3 regions of the Mesorhizobium sp. RCAM 06353 genome follow, and region 3 is predicted to be linked to each of the others. Evidence: riboswitches for the same ligand, from Rfam matches in the RefSeq annotation. Region 3 holds a riboswitch; each other region holds the start of a gene.
What was found. A riboswitch is a leader RNA that binds a small molecule or an ion and turns the genes downstream of it on or off. The one in region 3 is predicted to bind cobalamin.
Positions count from the first base shown of each region.

Region 1: another riboswitch for cobalamin. It lies ahead of AC56QX_RS03530 (aromatic ring-hydroxylating oxygenase subunit alpha); the one in region 3 lies ahead of AC56QX_RS19445 (DUF1636 family protein).
Region 2: another riboswitch for cobalamin. It lies ahead of AC56QX_RS27140 (DUF1636 family protein); the one in region 3 lies ahead of AC56QX_RS19445 (DUF1636 family protein).

Region 1 is NZ_CM185031.1:793,859-797,058, reverse strand. Features, by position in the region: gene AC56QX_RS03535 (FAD-binding oxidoreductase) at 1-258, opposite strand, end outside; gene AC56QX_RS03530 (aromatic ring-hydroxylating oxygenase subunit alpha) at 279-1,526, opposite strand; cobalamin riboswitch at 1,641-1,841, opposite strand; gene AC56QX_RS03525 (DUF680 domain-containing protein) at 2,334-2,534, shown strand; gene AC56QX_RS03520 (DUF680 domain-containing protein) at 2,607-2,846, shown strand; gene AC56QX_RS03515 (ABC transporter ATP-binding protein) at 2,923-3,200, opposite strand, start outside.
Region 2 is NZ_CM185031.1:5,584,931-5,588,130, reverse strand. Features, by position in the region: gene AC56QX_RS27150 (ABC transporter permease) at 1-58, shown strand, start outside; gene AC56QX_RS27145 (substrate-binding domain-containing protein) at 132-1,115, shown strand; cobalamin riboswitch at 1,375-1,579, shown strand; gene AC56QX_RS27140 (DUF1636 family protein) at 1,602-2,069, shown strand; gene AC56QX_RS27135 (ABC transporter ATP-binding protein) at 2,066-2,854, shown strand; gene AC56QX_RS27130 (ABC transporter substrate-binding protein) at 2,902-3,200, shown strand, end outside.
Region 3 is NZ_CM185031.1:4,028,527-4,031,726, reverse strand. Features, by position in the region: gene AC56QX_RS19455 (winged helix-turn-helix domain-containing protein) at 1-503, shown strand, start outside; gene AC56QX_RS19450 (DUF6348 family protein) at 533-1,225, shown strand; cobalamin riboswitch at 1,285-1,490, shown strand; gene AC56QX_RS19445 (DUF1636 family protein) at 1,530-1,958, shown strand; gene cobW (cobalamin biosynthesis protein CobW) at 1,961-2,998, shown strand; partial or broken gene cobN (cobaltochelatase subunit CobN) at 3,017-3,200, shown strand, end outside.

The sequences.
Region 1 (3,200 bases), 3.2 Mb from region 3:
CGTCACGGCGATCGAGAATGGTCGCGACGGCGAGGACGACAGCGTATAGGTGCGCATCAGCGGCCCGTCCGACGTCGGCAGTTCCAGCGTCACGAACTGGCCCGGCTTGTAGCGGAACCAGGTCTGGTTGTCGGAGCGGAAGGTGAAGGTCTTGACGTCAGGCGCCTCGTCGCTGACGCCGATCACTTCCAGCACCTGCAGCCTGTCGTTCCAGGGCGCCATCTGGTCGAGATGGCGATAGAGGCCAAGATCAGTCATCGCGTTCATCCCTCAACCTCTCAGGCGACACTGCGCAGAGCCGGCCTGCCGTCTCCAGCAAGGCGCGGGCCGATGAAGCGCGCGTACCAGTCGACGAACTGGATCACGCCGCCCTCATGGAGTTCGGAATAGGGGCCGGGTTCATAGGCCGGCGACAGGATGCCGAAGGCGTTTTCCTCGACGATGCGGCGGTCCTGGTCGTTGGTCTCGGTCCAGACATGGGTGAGTTCGGCAAGATCGTAATCAACGCCCTCGACCGCATCCTTGTGAACCAGCCATTTGGTCGTCACTGCCGTTTCCGTGGCGCTGATCGGCAGCACGCGGAAGGTGACGGCATGGTCGATGAGGATATGGTTCCAGGTCGTCGGATAGTGATAGTGCATCAAGGTGCCGATACGGTCGGCGGAGACTGTGTCGGAGAGGTTCTTCTTCACCGCCCGCTTGCCGGTCATGGTGTAGCTGACGGCATCGCGCAGCAGCGGCGCGCGGGTGGCGCGGTATTGCCCGGCCGGGTCGATACGGAACTTGCTCGGCAGGCCGGCTGCCTCGCATTTCGCCCAATGCGCCAGCATCTCCGGGTCGCTGTCGGCGCCTTGCACACCGGTCACTGTCGGGGCTTCCGGGAAGGTCTTGCACAGCTCCGGATGATTGCCGGCGCAATGGTAGCACTCGCGGTTGTTTTCCCAGACCAGCTTCCAGTTGCCCTTTTCGACGATGGTGCTTTCGAAGGCTATCTTCGCTTCGCTGAGCCGGTGCGGCTTGAGATAGGGCTCGATCATCGCCCGCATCGGTGCGAAGTCGGCGGGCTCCTTGGCCAGGCAGATAAAGATATAGCCGGCCACGCTTTCGCAGGCGACCGGCTTCAGGCTGAACTGGCTCTTGTCGAAACCATCTGCCATCTGGCGGGCAAACAGCAGCCTTCCGTCCAGCTCATAGGTCCACTGGTGATAGGGACAGACCAGTTTGGCGGCCATGCCCTTGTCGGTGTTGCAGACGCGGCTGCCGCGATGGCGGCAGGAATTGTGAAAGGCGTTGATCTTGCCTTGCTGGTCGCGCACCAGCACGACCGGATAGTCGCCGATCTGTACGGTGATGAAGCTGCCGGGCTTCGGCAGTTCGCAATCATGGCCGATGAACAGCCAGTCGCGATACCAGATCAGCTCCATGTCCAGTTTGAAGAAATCGGGATCCGTGTAGAAGGGCTGCTCGAGCGAGAAGCCGTCCCTGCGGCTGTTCAAGAGCCTCAGCATGTCGTTGCGCGTATCCATGTCCTGTCCTCATACTTCAAGGACTGAACTGGTGGTGATTGAGGAAGGATTAGGCGCAGACCGGCGAAAGCCGACATGCGCCATCCGCCTCTTGACCGCCCACCGCGATCAGTCGAGTTCTAGAAATCTCGGGCTGGTTTCCGGGCTCTGGAGTGTCCTTGCGGACGATCGCGACACCTTCCCAGGCTTTCGCCCAGTGGTCTCCCGTTGCGACTTGAACTCCACCACCGTTGCGGGGGCAGCGCCGGATTCTGACCGGCTTCCCAATTCTCCGCTCCATCGTCACGAAGCGGCACCTGAGATGACGTGATCTAATCACGACAGCGCTTGCGACATCGGCATGAAAGCGACATCGCATCCATGTGGCGCGACACGCATGCACAATGATCGGGTCAAGAACCGCGGTCGCAAAATCGTCGCGGTGACGGCTGTACCGGCTATCAAAATCGATCCGGAACGGGGGAAAAAAGGTTAACGGTTTCGAAAAGTGACTATTAGCAGATTCTAAAATCGAACCGAACGGTTCGTTTCTGTTGACGGTGCGTGCAGGACGGTGTGAACGCTGAGCCTCCGATACAGTTGGTGATCGCAGCGCTGGTTTTGACTAACGGTTTGATATCAAAACGAAAAATGTTCGCCAAAGAGGGCCCTGGTACAATTTCAAGTGGTGGATACTTGGTCCACACGGAACAACTTCGTGATTGGAAACGGCCAGCTGGCTTTCCCACATCGGGGCTGTCCGAACGACGCGATTTTAATCCCAAGACACGCCGCTAGACGGACGGAAAAAATACTGGAGTACCCAAAATGAAAAAGATTGTTCTCACTGCCGCCGCCCTTCTGGCCATTTCCGGCAGCGCCTTCGCTGGTAGCGACCACTATGGTTCGAATGCCCCTGCAGCCACCGCTGCTGTCGACAGCTCATACACCGCTTCGGTCAAGAAGTCGGAACCGGCTGCTCAGACGCCTGTCCAGGGCGCCGACCGCAACCTCTTCGGCAACAACTAACAGCCGATCCCCAGCAGGCGGCGGGCTTGGTTCGCCGCCCTGGCGACACTTGAAGAATTCAGGAGACTTGAAATGAAGAAGATCATCCTTGCTGCCGCCGCCGTTCTGGCGATCTCCGGCAGCGCTTTCGCCGGCAGCGACAATTACGGCTCCAACGGCGCCAACCAGCCCGCCGCGACTTCGGTTGACAACTCGCGCACGGCTTCGATCCGTGAAAGCGGCTCGCCAGTCTACAAGCTGCTCAATTCGTCGGGCGACGCACAGAAGTCCGCGCCTCAGGGCAGCGACCGGAACCTCTTCGGCAACCACTAACAGCCGAAGCCAATTCCAAAAAGAGCGGCGGGCCATGCCCGCCGCTCTTTTTTGCGCCGTCGAGACGGGTTCTGTCTTAAGCCGCTTTTGCTTCCGGCTTCTGGAGTGCGAAGGAATGTCCGTCCGTGTCGAAGATATGCAGGTCTTCGCCATTGGCGCTCAGCCGCAACGTCGAGCCGCGCTTGACCTCGACGTTGCCAGGCAGCTTGGTCACCAGCGGCAGGTCGGCGCGGCCGATGTCGACATAGACCAGCTGAACCTCGCCGAGTTGCTCGACATAGTCGACTGTTCCCTCGAACAGATAATCCGCGCCGGTGGCGATGATCAGGTCCTCCGGCCGCACGCCGAAGCTTA
Region 2 (3,200 bases), 1.6 Mb from region 3:
CGTGCTGGCGGCAGTCATTCAATCCCTCGTTCGCCGCCGCGAGGGTTTGGGTCGTTAGGAGGAAGGCGGCAGCAAGTGGAAGTCAGTCAACCAAGGTCTGGCCCCCCGGCCCGACGAGGAGGAGAGTGAATATGAAAACCATAAGACAAAGCCGCACCCTCAAGGCCGTGCTCCTGGCAGGTGCCGGCCTGTGCATCGCGGGAGCCGCCCAGGCTGCCGAACCGTTGGTCAAGGCCTGCGCCAAAGACGGCCAGTTCATCATCGGCTTTTCACAGGCGAACAATGCCGAGCCCTACCGCCAGCATGTCAATGACGAGCTGACGGCGGCCGCCAAGGAAGTGCCGGGCTTCACGTTGCAGATCGCCGACGGCGCTGGCAACGTCAACACGCAGACCTCGCAGGTCGACAACTTCATCACCCAGAAAGTCGATCTCTTGCTGATCTCGCCCTTCGAGGCGGCACCGCTGACACCGGCGGTGAAGCGCGCCATGGATGCCGGCATCCCGGTCATCGAACTCGACCGCAAGACGGTCGGCGATCCCGGCAAGGACTACACCGCCTTCATCGGCGGCGACAATTACAAGATCGCGCTCGAAGCGGGCAAATACACCGCCAAGACCTTGCTGCCGGAGGGCGGCGAAGCAGCGGTGCTCGAAGGATTGCCAAGCTCCACACCGGCCGTCGAGCGGCTGAATGGCTTCAAGGACGGCGTCAAGGAGAATGCCAAGATCCAGGTCGTCGCCGAGCAGGCCGCCGACTGGGTGCCGGATAAAGCCCAGACCGCTTTCTCGGCCATGTTGCAGGCGCATCCCGACATCAAGGTGCTCTACGCCTCGAACGACATGATGGCGGCCGGCGCGCTGCTTGCCGCCAAGGGCGCCGGCAAGGACGTTAAGATCATCGGTACTGATGGCTTGCCAGGCCCGGCAGGCGGCATCGAAGCCGTCGCCAAGGGTGACTGGGCGGCGACCTTCACCTACCCGACAGGTGCGAAGGAAGCGATCGAGATGTCGAAGAAAATCTTGCTTGATTGCGCCACTTCGGTGGATACGACGGTCACTGTCGAGACGACAGCGATCACGCCAGAGAACGCCAAGCAGCTGTCAGGTAAGTAAGCACGTCTGCCTGCAGACTATCCGATCCGGGGCGGAGTTCACGTGAACTCCGCCCCGTCTGCGTCCGCAACCTTCAGCGATAGTTCGAAGGGTTGTGGCAAGGGATTGACATCAACAGAGGGAATCTCTTAAATCGTTCTGTTATTACATTACAGATAGAGATATAGCAAGCCGCTATCTGATGAGGCCGCAGGATGCCGGTGCCGCGATGGTGACAGGACCAGTCGAAAAGAATCGTTGCGATGCGCTCGGGGCAAAACTACGATGGCCCGGTGATGGTCCCCGCGCCGAAAGGCAAGGGGTGAAAAGGGAACACGGTGAGACCCTCAAGGTCGAGACCGTGGCTGCCCCCGCAACTGTAAGCGGTGAGCAAGATCCGACATGCCACTGGCCGGCAAGGCTGGGAAGGCAGGATTGAGCCGAGACCCGCGAGCCAGGAGACCTGCCATCACTGAGTTGACCGGACGGGGTGTGCCGGGAGGAAACGTGGACGTCGGTCTTGTCGGCCGGCTCGCCAACATCCTTCCGTCGCCAGTTTTGGAAAGTGACGGAAAGTTGGACGGCGCCATCGATCATCGCATCATCGTGTGCACGCTTTGCCGTGACGTTCCGACAGGGATCAGGTCGGGCGAAAGCCTATGCGCCGATTTGCGGTCCCGGCTCGCGGCCCACCATGAACCCGCTGTGGCGCTCGGCTTCACGGTTGAAGGCGTCGAATGCATGGCGGGCTGCGCGCGACCGCTGACGGTAGCCTTCCAGGCGCCGGGCAAGGCCGCCTATCTCTTCGGCTCCATCGACGCCGAGGCCGACGCCGGCGATCTCGTGCGATTTGCCAGGCTCTATGCATCGCTGGCAGACGGCTGGTGCAATTCCGGACAACGTCCGCCGCGACTGGCCGGCAAGACGCTGGCCCGTATCCCGGCACCGGCCAAGCCTGTGGATGGGAACCGATGACAACGCCACTCCTCGAAGCCCGCGACCTCGGCGCGACAGCGAATGGCCGGGCTCTGGTCCATGCGGTCAGCCTGTCCGTTGCCGCTGGTGATCGCCTCGCCATTATCGGCCCCAACGGCGCCGGCAAGACGACGCTGCTGCGCATGCTGTCGGGCATGCTCAGGCCAAGTTCCGGCGAGATGAAGCTTGGTGGGCGCCGCCTCGACAGGATCTCGACCGCCGAACGGGCATTGCACATCGCCGTCGTCGGCCAGACCGACCAGCCGGATCCGCGGCTGGCGGTGATCGACTATGTCGAGCTTGGCCGCGTCCCGCATGCCGGCCTGAGGCGCAGGAGCGAGGAACGCGACATTGTCGTGGACGCGCTGCGCCGGACCGGCTTGTTGCCGCTGCTTGGCCGCAGCATCGGCTCGCTGTCGGGCGGGGAACGCCAGCGCGCCCAGCTGGCGCGCGCCATCGCACAGGAACCGAAAGTGCTGTTCCTCGATGAGCCGACCAACCATCTCGACCCGCGCGCCCGAGGCGAGCTTATTGAACTTGTGGCCGGCTTCGGCATGACGGTGATCGCCGTGCTGCACGATCTGGCGTTGGTAGCGCCCTTCGCCACCAGGGTCGCGGTGATGCACGAAGCCCGGCTGCATGTGCTGGCGGCACCGCGCGAAGCGCTGACCCAAAAACTGATCCGCGAGATTTTCGGCGTCGACGTGTTTCGCCTGCGCCATCCCACCGAGGATCGCGAACTGACGGTGTTCGATGTTCCGAACCGCGCCGCGCCGCCATCCTGATCAAAACCATCCGTCATCCGCCGCTGTTCAACCAAGGTGCAAAATCCGTGAAACGTCTCGCTTTGTCGCTCGTCCTCTCGCTGCTGGCCTCGACGGCCTTCGCCTTCCCCGTCACCGTCGACAGCTGCGGCAAGTCGTTGACCTTCGACGCGCCACCCAAGCGCGCCGTCATCCACGATCTCAACATGGCCGAGATGGCCTTCGCGCTGAAGCTGCAGCCGTCGATCGTCGGCCTGACCGGCATCACCGGATGGTACAAGGTCGGTCCCGAATTCAAGGCCGAGCAAGGTTCTATTCCCGAACTGGCGCCAAAATACCCGACGCTCGAAAACCTCGTCGCGGTCGA
Region 3 (3,200 bases):
ACATGAAGGGCCGGCTGGAGGAATTGGTCGAGGCCGGCGAGCTGGTGCCGGTGCGTGTCGAAGGCTGGGACAAGCCGGCTTACCTCTATAAGGACGCCCGCCTGCCCCGAAAAATCGAGGCGCGCGCCTTGCTGGCGCCCTTCGACCCGGTCGTCTTCGAACGCTCGCGCTCTGAACGCCTCTTCAATTTCCATTACCGCATCGAGATCTACACACCGGCCGAAAAGCGGCAGTACGGCTATTATGTCCTGCCCTTCCTGCTCGGCGACCGGATCGTCGCACGCGTCGACCTTAGAGCCGACCGGCCGGCGAGCGTCCTGCGCGTGCACGCGGCCTACCCCGAGCCCGGTGCGCCGCCTGAAACCGCCGCGCAACTGTTCGAGGAACTGAAGCAGATGCAGGGCTGGCTCGGCCTTGAACGCATGGAAGTGACGCCGGCCGGTGGGCTGGGGCCGGCGCTGGCCAGTCAGAGAGATGGTCAACCTCCACGGCCTCTGTCATAGACGCTCCAAGAAGCCCGGTAGATTTTGCAATGGCATCGCACAAAGTGCTCGACATGATCCATGGTGCGCTGATTGCACATGGAATGGATGCAGTACGTAGAGAGCAGGACGTTACGCTCCAGTCGGGGCAACTTCGGTTTGAGGCTGAGGTGTTCGAGACGGGCTCTGACCGGCTGGTTCTTGAAATCTACATATTCTCTCCGTTGCTTGATGTTCAGCCGGTCATCGAATCCTTTGCTGGCTTCGGTGACACGCGCGAACAAGAATTGAATCAGGCGTTTGAAAAATTTCTCCGTGGTGTTTTCCACGTGGCCATTGAGGGGCTGGCTGATCATGTGTGCGACAACATGCAGGCCGATGTAGAGATTTGGCAGCGAAGCAGCGCCAGTTGGAAGATCTGGCGCAACAATGCCCGCTGGAAAATCTATGGCGGACCGGTCATTTCCCAGGCCACTACCGAGCTATGCTCGCTGACCCCAAGCTATCCAGCATTCTATGCCAAGCTGGAAAAGCTGTTCACAGCTTCGGTACCCCCTGGAAGCCATTTTGTACGGACCTTTCTGGCAGGCTTGAACGGCACGCTTATTAGTGCCGAAGTCCTTCTGGACAACGTGGTTTGGCAAGAAGGACAGAATCTGGCTGTCGATCATGACTGGGACTATGGCGATGGCTATCAAGCTATCCGGCAGGTTATCCTGGCACTGCCGGAAGCTGGAAGATGACAGCCTCTTGCCGACATCGCCATGTCGTAGCCATGCGTTGACACCGCTGCCTGCAAAAGCCTAAATCCGGTCCAGACGGTCCCTTGCCCGCAACGGCAGGGGCTAAGAGGGAATGCGGTGCGGGATTTCGATCTCAAATCCGCGGCTGTCCCCGCAACTGTAAGCGAAGAGCCAAGGCCGAAAGCCACTGGGAGGTTCCCGGGAAGGCGGCTACCGAGGGCGATGACTCGCGAGCCAGGAGACCTGCCGTCTGCGACAGAAGAATCCGATCGCCCGGCGGGTTTCCGGGCAAGGAGCCCGGTTTTTGGACCAGAACAGCAGTTTTTCGGCTGGCACAGCGGATATTCCGTCCGCCAACAGTGATGCTTTGGCCGGCGTCACCGTCATTGTTTGCGCCTCCTGCCGCGATGAATCCGGCTCGGATGCCCATCCCCGCGCCGGCGAACTTTTGGCTGAAGATACGCGCCAAGCCGCAGCGGCCGACACTATCCGCGTTCGCACGGTTGAATGCCTCGGCAATTGCAAGCATCGCCTTAGTGCTGCCATCCTGCGCGACGGCTGCTGGAGCTATGTGTTCGGCGACTTGACGCTGACCAGCGGCGCCGACCTCGTCACCGGCGCAAAGCTCTTCGCCACCTCGACCGACGGCCTCATCCCATGGCGCGGCCGGCCCGATTCGCTCAAGCGCGGCCTCGTTGCCCGCATTCCACCTCTCGACATGCTGAAGGATTGACCATGACCGCTTCCGTCTCCCGCGTCCCCTGCACCGTCGTCACCGGCTTCCTCGGCGCCGGCAAGACGACGCTGGTCCGCCATCTCCTGGAAAATGCCGGCGGCAAGCGCATTGCGATCATCGTCAACGAGTTCGGCGATATCGGCATCGACGGCGAAATCCTGAAAGGCTGCGGCATCGACACCTGCCCGGAGGAAAACATCGTCGAACTCGCCAATGGCTGCATCTGCTGCACCGTCGCCGACGATTTCGTGCCGGCGCTCGACAAAATCCTGTCGCTGACGCCGAAGGTCGACCACATCCTGATCGAAACCTCGGGCCTCGCTCTGCCCAAGCCGCTGGTCCAGGCTTTCCAGTGGCCAAGCGTGAAGAGCCGCGTAACCGTCGATGGCGTCATTGCCGTGGTCGACGGCCCGGCGCTGGCCGAAGGCCGCGTCGCCAACGACATGGACGCCTTGCAGGCGCAGCGCGCCGGGGATGACAGCCTCGACCATGACGATCCGGTCGAGGAGGTATTCGAGGACCAGATCGCCTGCGCCGATCTGATCATCCTGTCGAAGAGCGATTTGATGGACGCCGCAGGTTCGGCCCGCGCCAACGCCATCATCGGCGAACACTCCGCCCGCGCCGTGAAGATCGTGCCGACGTCGCATGGCAAGGTCGATCCCTCGGTGTTGCTCGGGCTCGGTCTCGCCGTCGAGGACGACATCGAGAACCGCAAGTCCCATCATGACGGTGCGTTCGACCACGAGCATGACGATTTCGACACCTTCATCGTCGACATTGCCTCGATCGCCAATCCGGACGAGCTGGCAAAACGCGTCGCCACCGCCGCCGAGCAGGAAAACGTGCTGCGCGTCAAAGGCTTCGTCGAGGTCGGCGGCAAGCCGATGCGGCTTTTGCTGCAAGCCGTCGGCCCGCGCGTCAATCATTACTATGACCGCGCCTGGACCGCCGCCGACGACCGCCGCTCGCGCCTCGTCGTCATCGGCCTCAAGGGGCTGAACCGCCCGGCGATCGAGCGTATACTCGCCGGCTGATCTCAGACACGGGCCGCGATGCACATCCTCACCACGACCTCCGCCTCGCTCGACGATCTCGCCGAGCCGGTCGATCTGCGGCAGACGCCGGCGGATATCGTGGCCCTGTCCTTCACCGACAGTGACCTTGCCGGACTGGCGGCCGCATGGAAGGCGGATGCCGGCCGCCTGCCCTCGATGCGGCTGGCCGCTCTGCGCGACC